DNA from 2 places in the Bacillus sp. FJAT-45350 genome. Region 1 is predicted to be linked to the other one. Evidence: riboswitches for the same ligand, from Rfam matches in the RefSeq annotation. Region 1 holds a riboswitch; the other holds the start of a gene.
What was found. Region 1 has a riboswitch for cyclic di-GMP ahead of CD003_RS06235 (hypothetical protein). Riboswitches for the same ligand answer to the same signal wherever they lie in the genome.
Positions count from the first base shown of each region.

Region 2: linked by a shared signal. The riboswitch ahead of CD003_RS13115 (EAL domain-containing protein) and the one ahead of CD003_RS06235 (hypothetical protein) in region 1 are both predicted to bind cyclic di-GMP.

Region 1 is NZ_NISU01000001.1:1,233,680-1,241,534, reverse strand. Features, by position in the region: gene CD003_RS06260 (NAD(P)H-dependent flavin oxidoreductase) at 1-584, opposite strand, end outside; gene CD003_RS06255 (glycerophosphodiester phosphodiesterase family protein) at 844-1,824, opposite strand; gene CD003_RS06250 (FHA domain-containing protein) at 1,952-2,644, shown strand; gene CD003_RS06245 (hypothetical protein) at 3,141-3,536, opposite strand; gene CD003_RS06240 (alpha/beta fold hydrolase) at 3,672-4,709, opposite strand; cyclic di-GMP riboswitch class II at 4,992-5,075, shown strand; gene CD003_RS06235 (hypothetical protein) at 5,114-6,136, shown strand; gene CD003_RS06230 (VOC family protein) at 6,211-6,609, opposite strand; gene CD003_RS06225 (iron chaperone) at 6,710-7,081, opposite strand; gene CD003_RS06220 (sulfatase-like hydrolase/transferase) at 7,402-7,855, shown strand, end outside.
Region 2 is NZ_NISU01000001.1:2,605,919-2,610,243, forward strand. Features, by position in the region: gene CD003_RS22685 (cache domain-containing protein) at 142-735, opposite strand; partial or broken gene CD003_RS22690 (methyl-accepting chemotaxis protein) at 919-1,152, opposite strand; gene CD003_RS13110 (glycerophosphodiester phosphodiesterase) at 1,267-1,977, opposite strand; cyclic di-GMP riboswitch class I at 2,313-2,398, shown strand; gene CD003_RS13115 (EAL domain-containing protein) at 2,478-3,200, shown strand; gene CD003_RS13120 (sensor domain-containing diguanylate cyclase) at 3,266-4,325, opposite strand, start outside.

The sequences.
Region 1 (7,855 bases):
ATTCCTTCTGCACCAAGTGAAAGTGCTGCGAGTAATCCACGTCCATCCCCAATACCTCCGCTAGCTAATACAGGAATTGATACAGAATCTACGACACGAGGAATAAGCACCATTGTACCAATATCATCCCGCCCTAAATGTCCGCCACCTTCCTGTCCAACCGCCATCACAGCGTCAGCACCTAGTTCTTCTGCTTTTATTGCTTGTCTAACCCCTGCTACAAGGACAAGCGTACGAATGGTTTCTCCTTTTATTCGCTCAAATACAGGTTGTGGGTTCGCTCCCGTTAAAGAGATAGCCGGTACCTTTTCCTCAATTGCAACTTCAAGCAATTCCCGATATTTTCCTCCGTTGTCGTGCTTTGCAATCGCAAAGTTTACACCAAACGGATGATTAGTGAGGGTACGCACTTTCCGAATTTCCTCACGTAGTTTTTCAGGTGTGCCTAGTGTTGCTGCAGTAATTTGTCCAAGTCCACCAGCATTAGAAACAGCAGCTGCCAGTTCTGCATAAGCTAAGTAAGCAAGTCCTCCTTGAACAATTGGGTATTTGATCCCGAAAATCTCAGTTACTCGTGTTTTCATATACTTCCCACTCCCTTTTAAATGTTCTATCTACTAAACATTTACCACCCATGGTCAAATATCCTGCAATAGGTTGTTATTATAGAATCAGTTCCACTACCGCTTAGTTGAAATTATTTGGTGTTCAGTGAAATCAAAATTATTTACCTTTAATCAAGTTATTCAAGTGGCCATAAAAAAATTTGATAATTATAGAAAATAAGAAAAGCGATGCTCTTATTACTCATGCATCGCCTACTTACTATTGATATATGCTTACTTAGTCTTGCGCCTGAATGAGTGGGGCAATAATATCAATACGGTTTGTCCATATTCCACCAGTATATCCTTTAGGTAACCGCTCCAAATCTTGTACTTGATCAAACCCTTCTGACCATCCTCCATTACCAGCAACAAGAATAACTCTTGTATCAACACTCTCCATTCTATTTAAAAATTTATTTGGATAACCCCATAAATAAGTAAAATATGTTTCTGGTATGTGTAGTTGCGTGTTTTCACAGGATGAAGGAACATATCCTGTCCAACCGACTGCTAAATATGGTATTAAACAACTTTTCATTGTTTCTTTAGACATAACCCGCATATTAGGTAAAGTTTCTTTGAAAGTAGCAATAGGCTTGTCTCCACCATAAACAGAAAGACTCTCTATTCTACTATCAGTATATTTTGAGAGGTATAAAGCTAACTGGCTTCCTTCTTCTGCATCATTACTTTTAATGTGTATAAGAAAAGAGTTGTTTGGGAATTCCTCCAATACTTCATCAAGTGTAGGCATTAACCCAACTCCCATACCACGAAAAGGATAGGATTTCCCGTTATCAGCTGTATAACCGTAACCTACATCTAGTTGTTTTAAATCTTCCATTGTATGCTCTCGTGTAGTCCCTTCTCCATCTGTTCTACAATCTAGTGTCCAATCATGAAAAATGGCAAATTCCCCATCTTTAGTAGGGTGAATATCAATTTCTACAATGTCTGCACCTGCGTCAAATGCTGCTTTAATTGAGGAAATGGTATTCTCAAGATAATGATGTTCTGGTTCGAAAATTCTTTCTGCTGTACAAGTATCACCCGTAATACCAACCATATCAAATGTCTGTCCCAATCCTCTGTGTGCTAAAAGCATAGGCTCTCCGTTACGATCCTTTGTAAACATTGAACTATTATTAACAAATATGAATAAAGCTAGTAATAGAATTATAAATACGGCTCTTTTTGCTATTTTTTTATATTTCACTTTAATATACTCCCCTTTTTTTATAATACGATTAGTAGTATATTAAATGGTAGATTTCTTCTCAATAGCTAAAGAATAATATGTAAATAACAAAAAAGTGATAATACTTCAGTAAAAGGAGAAGATTATGAATTCCTTTATAATTATTGAACAAGGTACACCTTATGAAAAAGGAGCTTTTATTTCGATAGAATGCCCTAGAATGATCGTTGGTCGAAAGGTTATGAATGCCACTCCTGATATTGCTTTCGACAATATCTTTGTATCTAGAAATCACTTAGAAATTTACTCTAAAGATGGATTCTTTTTCATCAGAGACCTATATAGTAAACATGGAACGACAATTAATAATAAACAAATCAACCCCAATGAAGAAATCCAGCTAAAACACTTAGACAAGATTTCTATAGCTACTGGCTTGATTAAATTTTCCTTTTCTACATATAACATAGAACAGACTGCAGATTTTACGGGATGTATCAAGAACGAAACACTCCCTACGAATATAAATTTACACTCGCAAAAACACGAATTAATATTGGATAACTACACATATAAGTTTTCTGAAAAAGAATATAAATGCATAGAACTCCTGGTTAATAATAGGGATATTTTCGTAACTACTGATGAAATTAAAGCATATGTCTGGAATGAGAGGAAAGATACTAACCACTATATACCAGATGTTAGTATTGAAGAAATAAATACGTTAATATATCGCATCCGCAAAAAAACTAAAGATATCTTTACTATAGAGAATACTAGAGGTAAGGGGTTTAGTCTATCGCTCATCCATACAAGAAAACTGATTACAAATTAGACCCCCTACACCCTAGCATTGTTATTTAATAAACTGGACCCTAGTTAAAAAATCCTTACTACCAGAAATCTGATAATAAGAATTTTTTTATTCATCGCTTCTTCTCCCTTCTAAAAGAAGTTCCTTAGCTATTGTGTCGATGCAATGATTTAATAATTACCAAATACTAAAATACATTTTCATAAGCAAGTCTCCTTGTATAATTTTATACCTCAAGCATAACATCATATTTTATACAACTGGTGGGTTAATTTCTGATAGAAAAACATTATGAGCAACATTCGCAAAGCTGAATTTGTTCATAGCAATAGGCGAAATCACAGCTTTTAAAGTGCATTGATAAGTGATTTTCTTGTCGCTTACATTGTCAATCATAAAAAATCCTTACTTCCAGCAACCTGAGAGTAAGGATTTTTTGGACCCGGCTAAAAAAGTGAAAACTCCATAGCTTCGTTGTTCTATAGCATCGAAACACGCTTTTAATAACCAGTATTAATTATTTTGATATTCCTTCTAATACTTCCATTCCTTTTTTCTTCATATCTTGATAACGATTCTTAAAGAAGTTCATTACCTCATTACTATCTTTCAATAAACCTTTTACAATCTGGTCCACTTCTGTATTTGAAATCTTGTAGCTATCAATAATTAAATACATTTTCTTATCGAAAGAAAGTCTAATAGCAAATTCAGATCTTTCATTGTTTTTATTTTCTACAAATTCAAGAATAACTTCATCACAATCACAACTTGGATTCATGCAATACTGATCGTAAACGAAAAACGCAACTTCATTTCCTTTATTAATTGTAAAATCTTTTCCAAGGTTGCCAAATACATCAGAATACTTAATCGTACTTCCATTTGTTACATCAATCGGCTTTAGTATCATTTTATCAAATCCTTATAATTTATGTTTTTAAGATATAAAACCCTATTCAATAGAGCTTTCTCTAGTAGCGTATCATTAAAAACAACATAGTATCAATAATAACTACCTCTGTTATAAGAAATTAAATTTCTTATACTAACTTATTAAGTGTTTTAATTCTTCAATAATAATTTGTTCTATTTGTTTTGTATCATCAGGATGAAATACGTGAGATGATTTTTCAGCCCAAATAATTCTTGGTTCATATTCTGTTTTGATATTCTTTACAAATGAAATTAAAGGTTCTGAGTGTACATGTACATCTTTTTTACCATGAATAAAAGTAGTTGGTACTCTTAAACATAAAATATCTTTTTGAATATTAATAGATGGGATATTCCTAATAAATTCGTCAGTATAAATTAGTTTAAATCCTCTATAAAAAGTGTTTACTATATCCCCAAAACTATAGTCTTTAGATAAAAACATATCTGAGGCAATCTTAAATAATCCGGGAGTTTTAACGTGTTCATCAGAATAAATCATAGTTTTATATTTCATTTGCCATTTCCTTATTACCCCCCATTGCTTGAAGCTCTCTATATAAGGAGGTTTGCCAACAGCTTTAAGCTCTTTTAAAGCTTTTAAATCTTTTCTTCTTTCAGCCTCCTCTTTCAGCCATTTCAAGCTCAATCTATCGTTTTCTGTCCAATCAATAATCTGTGACAAGCCTATATATGAATAGAACTTCTCTGGGTATTGGTTAATTAAGTACATTCCTATCAATGATCCAAAAGAGTGACCCGCAAGATATATCTTCTTTTTCTTATATTTCATCATCAAGTAATCTATTATTTCATTTGCATCGCTAATAAATTGGTTAAAGTTCATTGTTTCTTGAGGAATGTTTTTGTTATAAGACTTTCCTGTCCCTCTCTGATCCCAAAATACAACTGTATAATGTTCCACAAGTTTTTTCGTATTCGATACAATTGTATAGTCTTTCCCTCTTGATGAGATACCAGGGAATGGCAAGGATGGTCCACCGTGTAAAAATAATAGGATAGGATTTCCTTTATTTAAAGATTGAATTAATACTTTCTGCTTCACGCCTCCTACTACTAATTCTTCAATTTCATCAATTCCAGTTGAGGGAATTTGGAAATCAGGCTTCTTATTAAATAGTTCAAACAATAAGATCATACCTCTTCTCTTCTATTAAAGTATCAGGACAACTAAGATTCCCTAATTTATTATAGATCTTATATGTGAAATTATGGTAGAAAATTTTTTATCAAAATTATAATCAGTTATGACTTTTAGTCACTTTACAACAGGAAATTAACGGAATATAATACAAAATATAAGACTATTTACTTATCGGTTAATCTAAGACTAAATAAGGATACTATTTTTCTTATAAATTAACTTTTATTTGAATAGTTGGGTTATTTTGAGTAAGTAATGTAACCGACCCTTTTCTAGGGGAGCTATGAAGCATAGTCTTTATCTGGACACTTGGACTATGTCGAGCTAGTAGTGTAACCGACCCTCTTATTTTAATGCTATAAGAATATTATTTAAGAGGAGAAATGAAAATGAATAAGAAAAAAGTTGTTACAGTGTTGTTAACAGGTTCTTTAGTATTGGGGTTAAATTCTGGGGTATTAGCAAAAGGACCAACTAAAGCACCAGCTGCTGGATCAAATCCTGTTATTCAAGAGGACGGGAGAAATACAAATGGCATTGAAACAGCACAAATTACTACATTTGGCTCTATTTCTGGTTACTTTGGTACATCACAGGTTGTATCTGGTGAAGTAGTTATTGATGGTGCTCGTGATGATTTAGCTAATTTGTACATTACAGTAGGTGGCCAAAAAGCTGATTTAGTTTGGGCAATTCCAGGCCAACCAAAAACTTACGGATTTACTGCAACTGTCGACCTAGATAGTCATGCACTAACAAACATTGAAGTTAAAACGGAAACTAAGTTTCATAATGGTCAAAAGGCTGGACTAACTCATAGCAATAACAGTTCAACAGTTGATGTTGACGTTTGGGCTGTTATTACTGAATACTCAATTGATTTAGGTACTGAAGATGGGGCACCAAACTTTGTCTGGAATGAAGAAACAGCAACATATTCACTTTCATTTAAAGTAATTAAAACGTTAAGTAATGGTGAAACAGAGGATGAAGTAGTAACTTTAACAGGATTAACTCCTGGTGGAACTGTATCCTATTCTACTGATGATTTAAGTGACGATAATTACTTCGGTAACGCGTATACACTACTAAATAACACGCCTGTACCTGCTTCACCTACTGTACCAGTTGTAGATGTAGTAGTATCAAGTATTAGCAATATCTCACTTACTCTTGACCCACAAGGTCCAAATCAATTTAAAGTTGTCGCAGATTATACAATTCATTATTCTGATGGTTCATCTGTAACTGTTAGTAAGGAAACTTTACCTGGAGGAAACATCTCAAATCCTACGACACAAAACCAAAATTCTGAAACAAGAGAATATAACATTGGTGGTACCCCACATGATGTTACTGTAACATATTCATCTTCTACAAATACATTTAGCGCTTCAGCTGTAAAAAAATAATAATACGAAAGGAACCTTTTAATGATGTATCAATAAAAGGTTCTTTTTTATGGAAATGCAATTATTTTTCCAATTTAATCAATAAGGTTTAGTTGCCATGAAACTCCGAAACGGTCATTTATCCAACCAAACTTTTTGCTGAAACCATAATCATTCAATGGCATAAGTGCCTGTCCACCTTCAACTAGCTTGTGATAGAGTTGCTCAATTTCGTCGTCCGTATCACAAGTAACATAAATTGAGAAAGAAGGTGTAAAGGAGAACTCGTGTTTAATATAACTGTCAATGCACATAAACTCTTTCCCTTTTAAAGTAAAAGTAGCTTGCATTACTGTTCCTTCTTCACCAGGTTCATTTGCTCCATATCTAACTATACTTGTAATCTTTGAGTCCTCAATTATTGATGTATAAAATTTCATTGCCTCTTCTGCATTACCTTCTTGAAACATTAAAAATGTTTTTACATCTTTCATAAAAAATCCTCTCCATTCATTATAATATGTATAATTATTTTCTTTTCCCTTCCTCAACTCTACTAGCAATAGCACCCTAAGAGAAGCTATACGGCCATCTTTAACTCCGCCAAAAAGTTGAACAGTCTGCTTTATCTTGAATATTAAATTCAATCATTTTCTCAAGCAACCCGTAATTTACCGGCTCATTCCAAGGAATTCGAAACAAGCCTTTGGTAGCACTGTAACCAGCATCTTCAATGTCATTGGCAAAGTGAGCAATTCCTACTTCTTCGGGTGAAACGCTCAAATGATGCTTCGCTGTGGAAAAGCCAATGATATACGTGCCATGATCAGAAAACATAGGCGTATTCCACTTGATTTGTGGTTCCAAGTTGGGGAACTTATTAACAATCCATGCCAAAATTTCTTCTGTTCGGTCGCGATGATCAGGGTTATCGATGCCCGTTAAATATTTTGTGAAAACCTCCATGTTCCTTTTTCCTCCTAAGATAAAAATAATTTCGTACAGAGAATTACTTCAAACCGTTGTTCTTGATGAATAGTTTATTCCCATACTACAGGATTACATTAAATAATCAAGTTAATACCCGTTGGGACCAACCCTAAAAAGATGTGCAAAGGCTTTTTTGATAGATTGCTTGAAAACCTTGTGCTCGAACGGTAGTTGATCGATTACAGAGTATGACGCAGGAAAAAGGTGTTACTTTTTTTGCGAAAATATTCAATCACATTTCACTTTCTTACATATGATACAGAAGTATAACTTTCGTTCATTAGGAGGACGTCAAATTGGCCAAACATAAACACTCGCCAGATTGTTCTAAGCGAAAAAATAAAAGACCCAATTTCCTTATAATTCTTGTTGATGAGCAACGATTTCCAACAGTTTATGAAAATGAAGACCTAAAAGAATGGCGTAAAAATCATTTAAAGACACAGGAGCTTCTAACAGAAAATGGGATGACATTCTTAAATCATTATATTGGAAGTACAGCTTGTTCACCTAGTAGAGCAACTCTTTACACAGGCCAGTATCCTTCCCTACACGGGGTCACTCAAACGACAGGTGCAGCGAAAGGAGCTTTTGATCCAGATGTATACTGGCTTGATCACAATACAGTTCCTACTTTAGGTGACTATTTTCGTTCTGCAGGGTATCGAACGTTTTGGAAAGGGAAATGGCATGCTTCTGATGAGGACCTTATCGTTCCAGCAAGTCATAATGCCATGTTAAGCTTTAACC
Region 2 (4,325 bases), 1.4 Mb from region 1:
AAATGATAAGCGGTTTCTTATCATTTGACGCGCACAGTGCGGAGCCATTGCCACCTTGAATACACTTCCACCACATATAAAAAAGCTGATTACAATGTAACCAACTTCACCATACTTAAAGTTTACTTTCTAAACCACCTCTTATATACTCTCACTAACTATCACTGACCAACCTTTTCCTCTATACGCGTTATAACCCTTTGTTTTACAGTAAGCAAAGATTTTATCCTTATGTGAAGAATCTCGTTCAATTGTGTATCCTCTATCTGATTCATTGGAACAAACTTTTTTTACTGCCTCTAAGTAAGTTAAATCCCTCTCTAAAATACCAACTCTGTCCTTTGAAGCAATAACAACGCCTTGACTATTAATCAAATACAACTCACTTTCTTCATCAACTTTTACATTATCGATAATCTCATAGACATATTCCCAGTTAAAACGAGTCGTAAATACACCTAATACCTCTCCATTATCATCAAAAACAGGAGCAGAATAATTCATAGCATGTCCATTAATTACGGAAGAGAAATACATATCAGAAACGTATACATCTTTTCTTTGAATTGTTTCTTTAAACCAATCACGGTCAGACATATCTCTTCCCACTTGAGATTGGTTGTTGCCAGCAGCAACGATAATACCTTCTTTATTTACAACAAAAAGGTCATAGTATACCTCATAAATATCGATAATCTTTTTCATTAATGTCTTAGCAGTTGCTACATGCTCCATTGTCCCTTCTCTAAGACAGTTTTTTATAGCGTTAAAGGCTGCCCATGCTTGAACATCACAGTTTCTCTCAAACAAGTTTCTATCAATTTTATCAATTGTATCAAAAGCGACATCGACTGTACGTACAGCAATAACTTCATTTGCCTTTTGTTGAATATTCTCTATCAAAATATTACTTTCTTTATTTGCTTTTAAACTTTGGTCAGCAAACTTTTTAATTTCTCCTGCGACAACCGAGAATCCCCGTCCTGCTTCCCCAGCTCTAGCAGCTTCTATCGCTGAATTCAAGGCAAGTAAATTAGCATGAGTTGCAACCTGATTAACTGTCTTCATGACTAATTCCATTTCTTTATTAGCCTCTTTTAATTCATTCAATAGATTAGAAACATTAAGTGAATCAATTTTCTCTTTCTCCATCAAAAACAGCCCTTTCCTACCTACTAAATCTCATAATCTAAATTTTCTAAAATAATCATTAATTATATCATATATAGGAAAAGTGGACTATGAAAAGTTAAAAACCAAAAATCGTTAGTTAATTACTTTTTCAGGATGGTTTGTACATATTACAATATCAGGATGTATTAATTTCACAAAGACAATCTCTTCTTCAGTATTCGGTGTCCATGTAACTATTTTATAACCACGTGCAATATAATGCTCTGCAAATTCTTTAGTCAAAAAAGGAAAAGCGATTGAAATAACTGTAGAACCTGTTAACTCAAGCTGTTCCTCTAGTAATGTAACACTCCCCGCAAACACTAATCCAGTTTCTATTAAAGGTTCATTTTTTAATTCCTTTATTTTCTGATGATCAAATGATGTGATAACAACCTCATGTTCCATCTCATATTTTTTAACTAAAGCAACAACCGTATTAATTATCTTTGGATAAAAATAACCAGCAGACTTTAATTCCAGGTTCAACCGTATTCTTCCTTTTGCTCTTATTAGTAATTCTTCTAACGTAGGTATCTTCTCTCCTTCATACTCTTCTGAGTACCATGACCCTGCATCAAGTTCTTTAAGTTCAGACAAGGTTTTGCCATTTACTAACCCCGTACCATTCGTTGTTCGTTCTAATGTAAAATCATGAATTAAAACCGGTACACCGTCTTTAGACATGTGAACATCTGTCTCTATCGAATCAATCTTATCTTCATTAATAGCCAACTCAAAAGCTGCTAATGTATTTTCAGGTGCCTTACCTGACCAGCCTCGATGCGCCATGCACTTATTCATCTACAACACACCCTTTCGAGAGCAATTGTTTATTGTTAATGATTAATTAGGAAAAACTTTATTTCCAGTTCATACAAGAAAAGGACTTATTATATTTTACTAGTTATATTTTACCTAGAATATATACTCATAAGTTAGCTCCTAGAAGCTATTCTTCCTTTATAGGTAGTTTAGTAATACTATTCGCGATAAAGTGGATAAATCCATCCTTTAGAAATAACTTTTTTAGTACTAACGAAATAAATTTTTGTAATATTTTGTCGAGTGTATTGCTGTTTTATCATATTTTGTTTATAATTGTCTAAACGCTATATTCAAAGTGTTTATAATAAAAATAACGATAATGGCAAACTTATTTAAAGATAAGGACGCAAAGCCACGGACCTAAGTCACATGTTGATATGGTAGCCGAGCCGCCGAAGGATACTGGATCAAAAAGGTGAACCTATTCTTGAGGTTTACCTTTTTTTATTAAGTAAATAAAGGATGGGTCGATTATTTTGTCTATTGAAATGTTTATTCGAGAAGAGGAATTCTATCATTATTTTCAGCCAATCTACAGCTTAGGATCTTTTGAAAGGTTGGGGTATGAGGTCCTACTTAGGTCTAATGTTTATGCTAATCCTGAAATCGCTTTCTTAGAAGCAAAAAAAGCAAAAAAGCTTTATGAGTTGGATTCGCGGTCCATTCATAAAGCCCTCTGCACCTACCATTCAGCAGGACAATCAAAAAATGGAGAAACTTTATTTTTAAATGTCTTTCCATCGACGATTTTACATAATAACTTTCCCATTTTTCTCAAGAGAATTATTACTGAAAACTATCTAACTAGTCAACAGATTGTACTTGAAATTTCCGAATCTGAGGTTATTGATGATTTTTGCATATTTAAATCAAGGATACTAGAACTAAAAAAACTGGGTTTCTTAATTGCAATTGACGATATTGGAAGAGGTTATGCTAATTTTCAATCAATAATTGAACTAGATCCGGATTATCTTAAATTGGATCGATATTTAGCAAAAGATTTACATTTGTCAAAGCAAAAACAAAACCTTATTACCTTCCTACACAGCTATTGTGAGCGAGAAAATAAACATCTAATATTAGAAGGTTTAGAAGATGATAATGAATTATCCGTAGCTAAAACATTGGGAATTCCTTATGGACAAGGGTATTTATTAGGAAAACCAGCTTCATTAAGTAATGTTGTTATGTGTTAATATCAAGTGCTAGCCACTTAAACAAAAAATCGATAAAGTATACATTATGTATACTTTATCGATTTTTAATAAGATAACACTGTTTTGTTACGTCCTTCTCTTTTTGATTGATATAACGCACCATCTACCCGTTTAAGAAATGAATTTATATCTTCACCTGCCTGATAACAACCCACACCTAAAGAAATTGTAATATATCCACCAGTAGGACTAATTGTATGGCTTACATTTTCACGCATTCTCTCAGCAATATTCATCGCATCATTATCATTTGTATTTGGCAACAAAATAATGAACTCTTCACCACCTAGTCTCACACATACATCAACACTTCTGACAAACTCTTTCATCTTCTTAGATAAAAATATTAAGACTTCGTCACCCATCTGATGGCCAAATTCGTCGTTAACTTTTTTAAAGTAATCAATATCAATAATAATGAGGGAGAAAGGCTTTTGTTCATTCTTCAATTGAACTAATGTTTCATCGAAATATCGTCTATTTCCGAGTCCTGTTAGTGGATCGGTCAGTGAATTAGTTTTATAGGTATTAATACTACTTTCTTTTATTTGCACAAAATTTTCTAATGTTTTATTTAATTGTTCAGCCTCAAAATACCATGTTGGAATATCTGGCTTTTCAGTTTTTAACGTATCTGACTCATTATTAAAAATAAAAAGTGCTAATTTTCGAAGCGGAGAAGCTAATCTATCTGTGAAAAACACAGTGCATATAATAAGCAAGATTACAAATGGGATTGAATACAAAAAGACCTTCTGAACCAAGTTCCAAACCGGAGCAATTGCCACACTATAAGGAGTTTGTGATACGACGCCCCACTGGCTAGACGGTATATATGTGTATCCTGCAAGAAAGTCTATCCCCTGTGAGTTTGTAATGAATTGCGAACCACTTTCACCATCAATTAAGCTTTCAATTACTTCATTATTCCTAACAACTTCTCCAATACGATTTACATCAGGATGATATAATAATGTGCCATTATTATCTACAACGTAAACATATGAACCATCTTTAGCATAATGTTCACCTAATATCGTTCTTATAATATTATCTTCTTGTAAATAAACAGTACCTGCTAAAAAACCTATATAATTTCCTTCT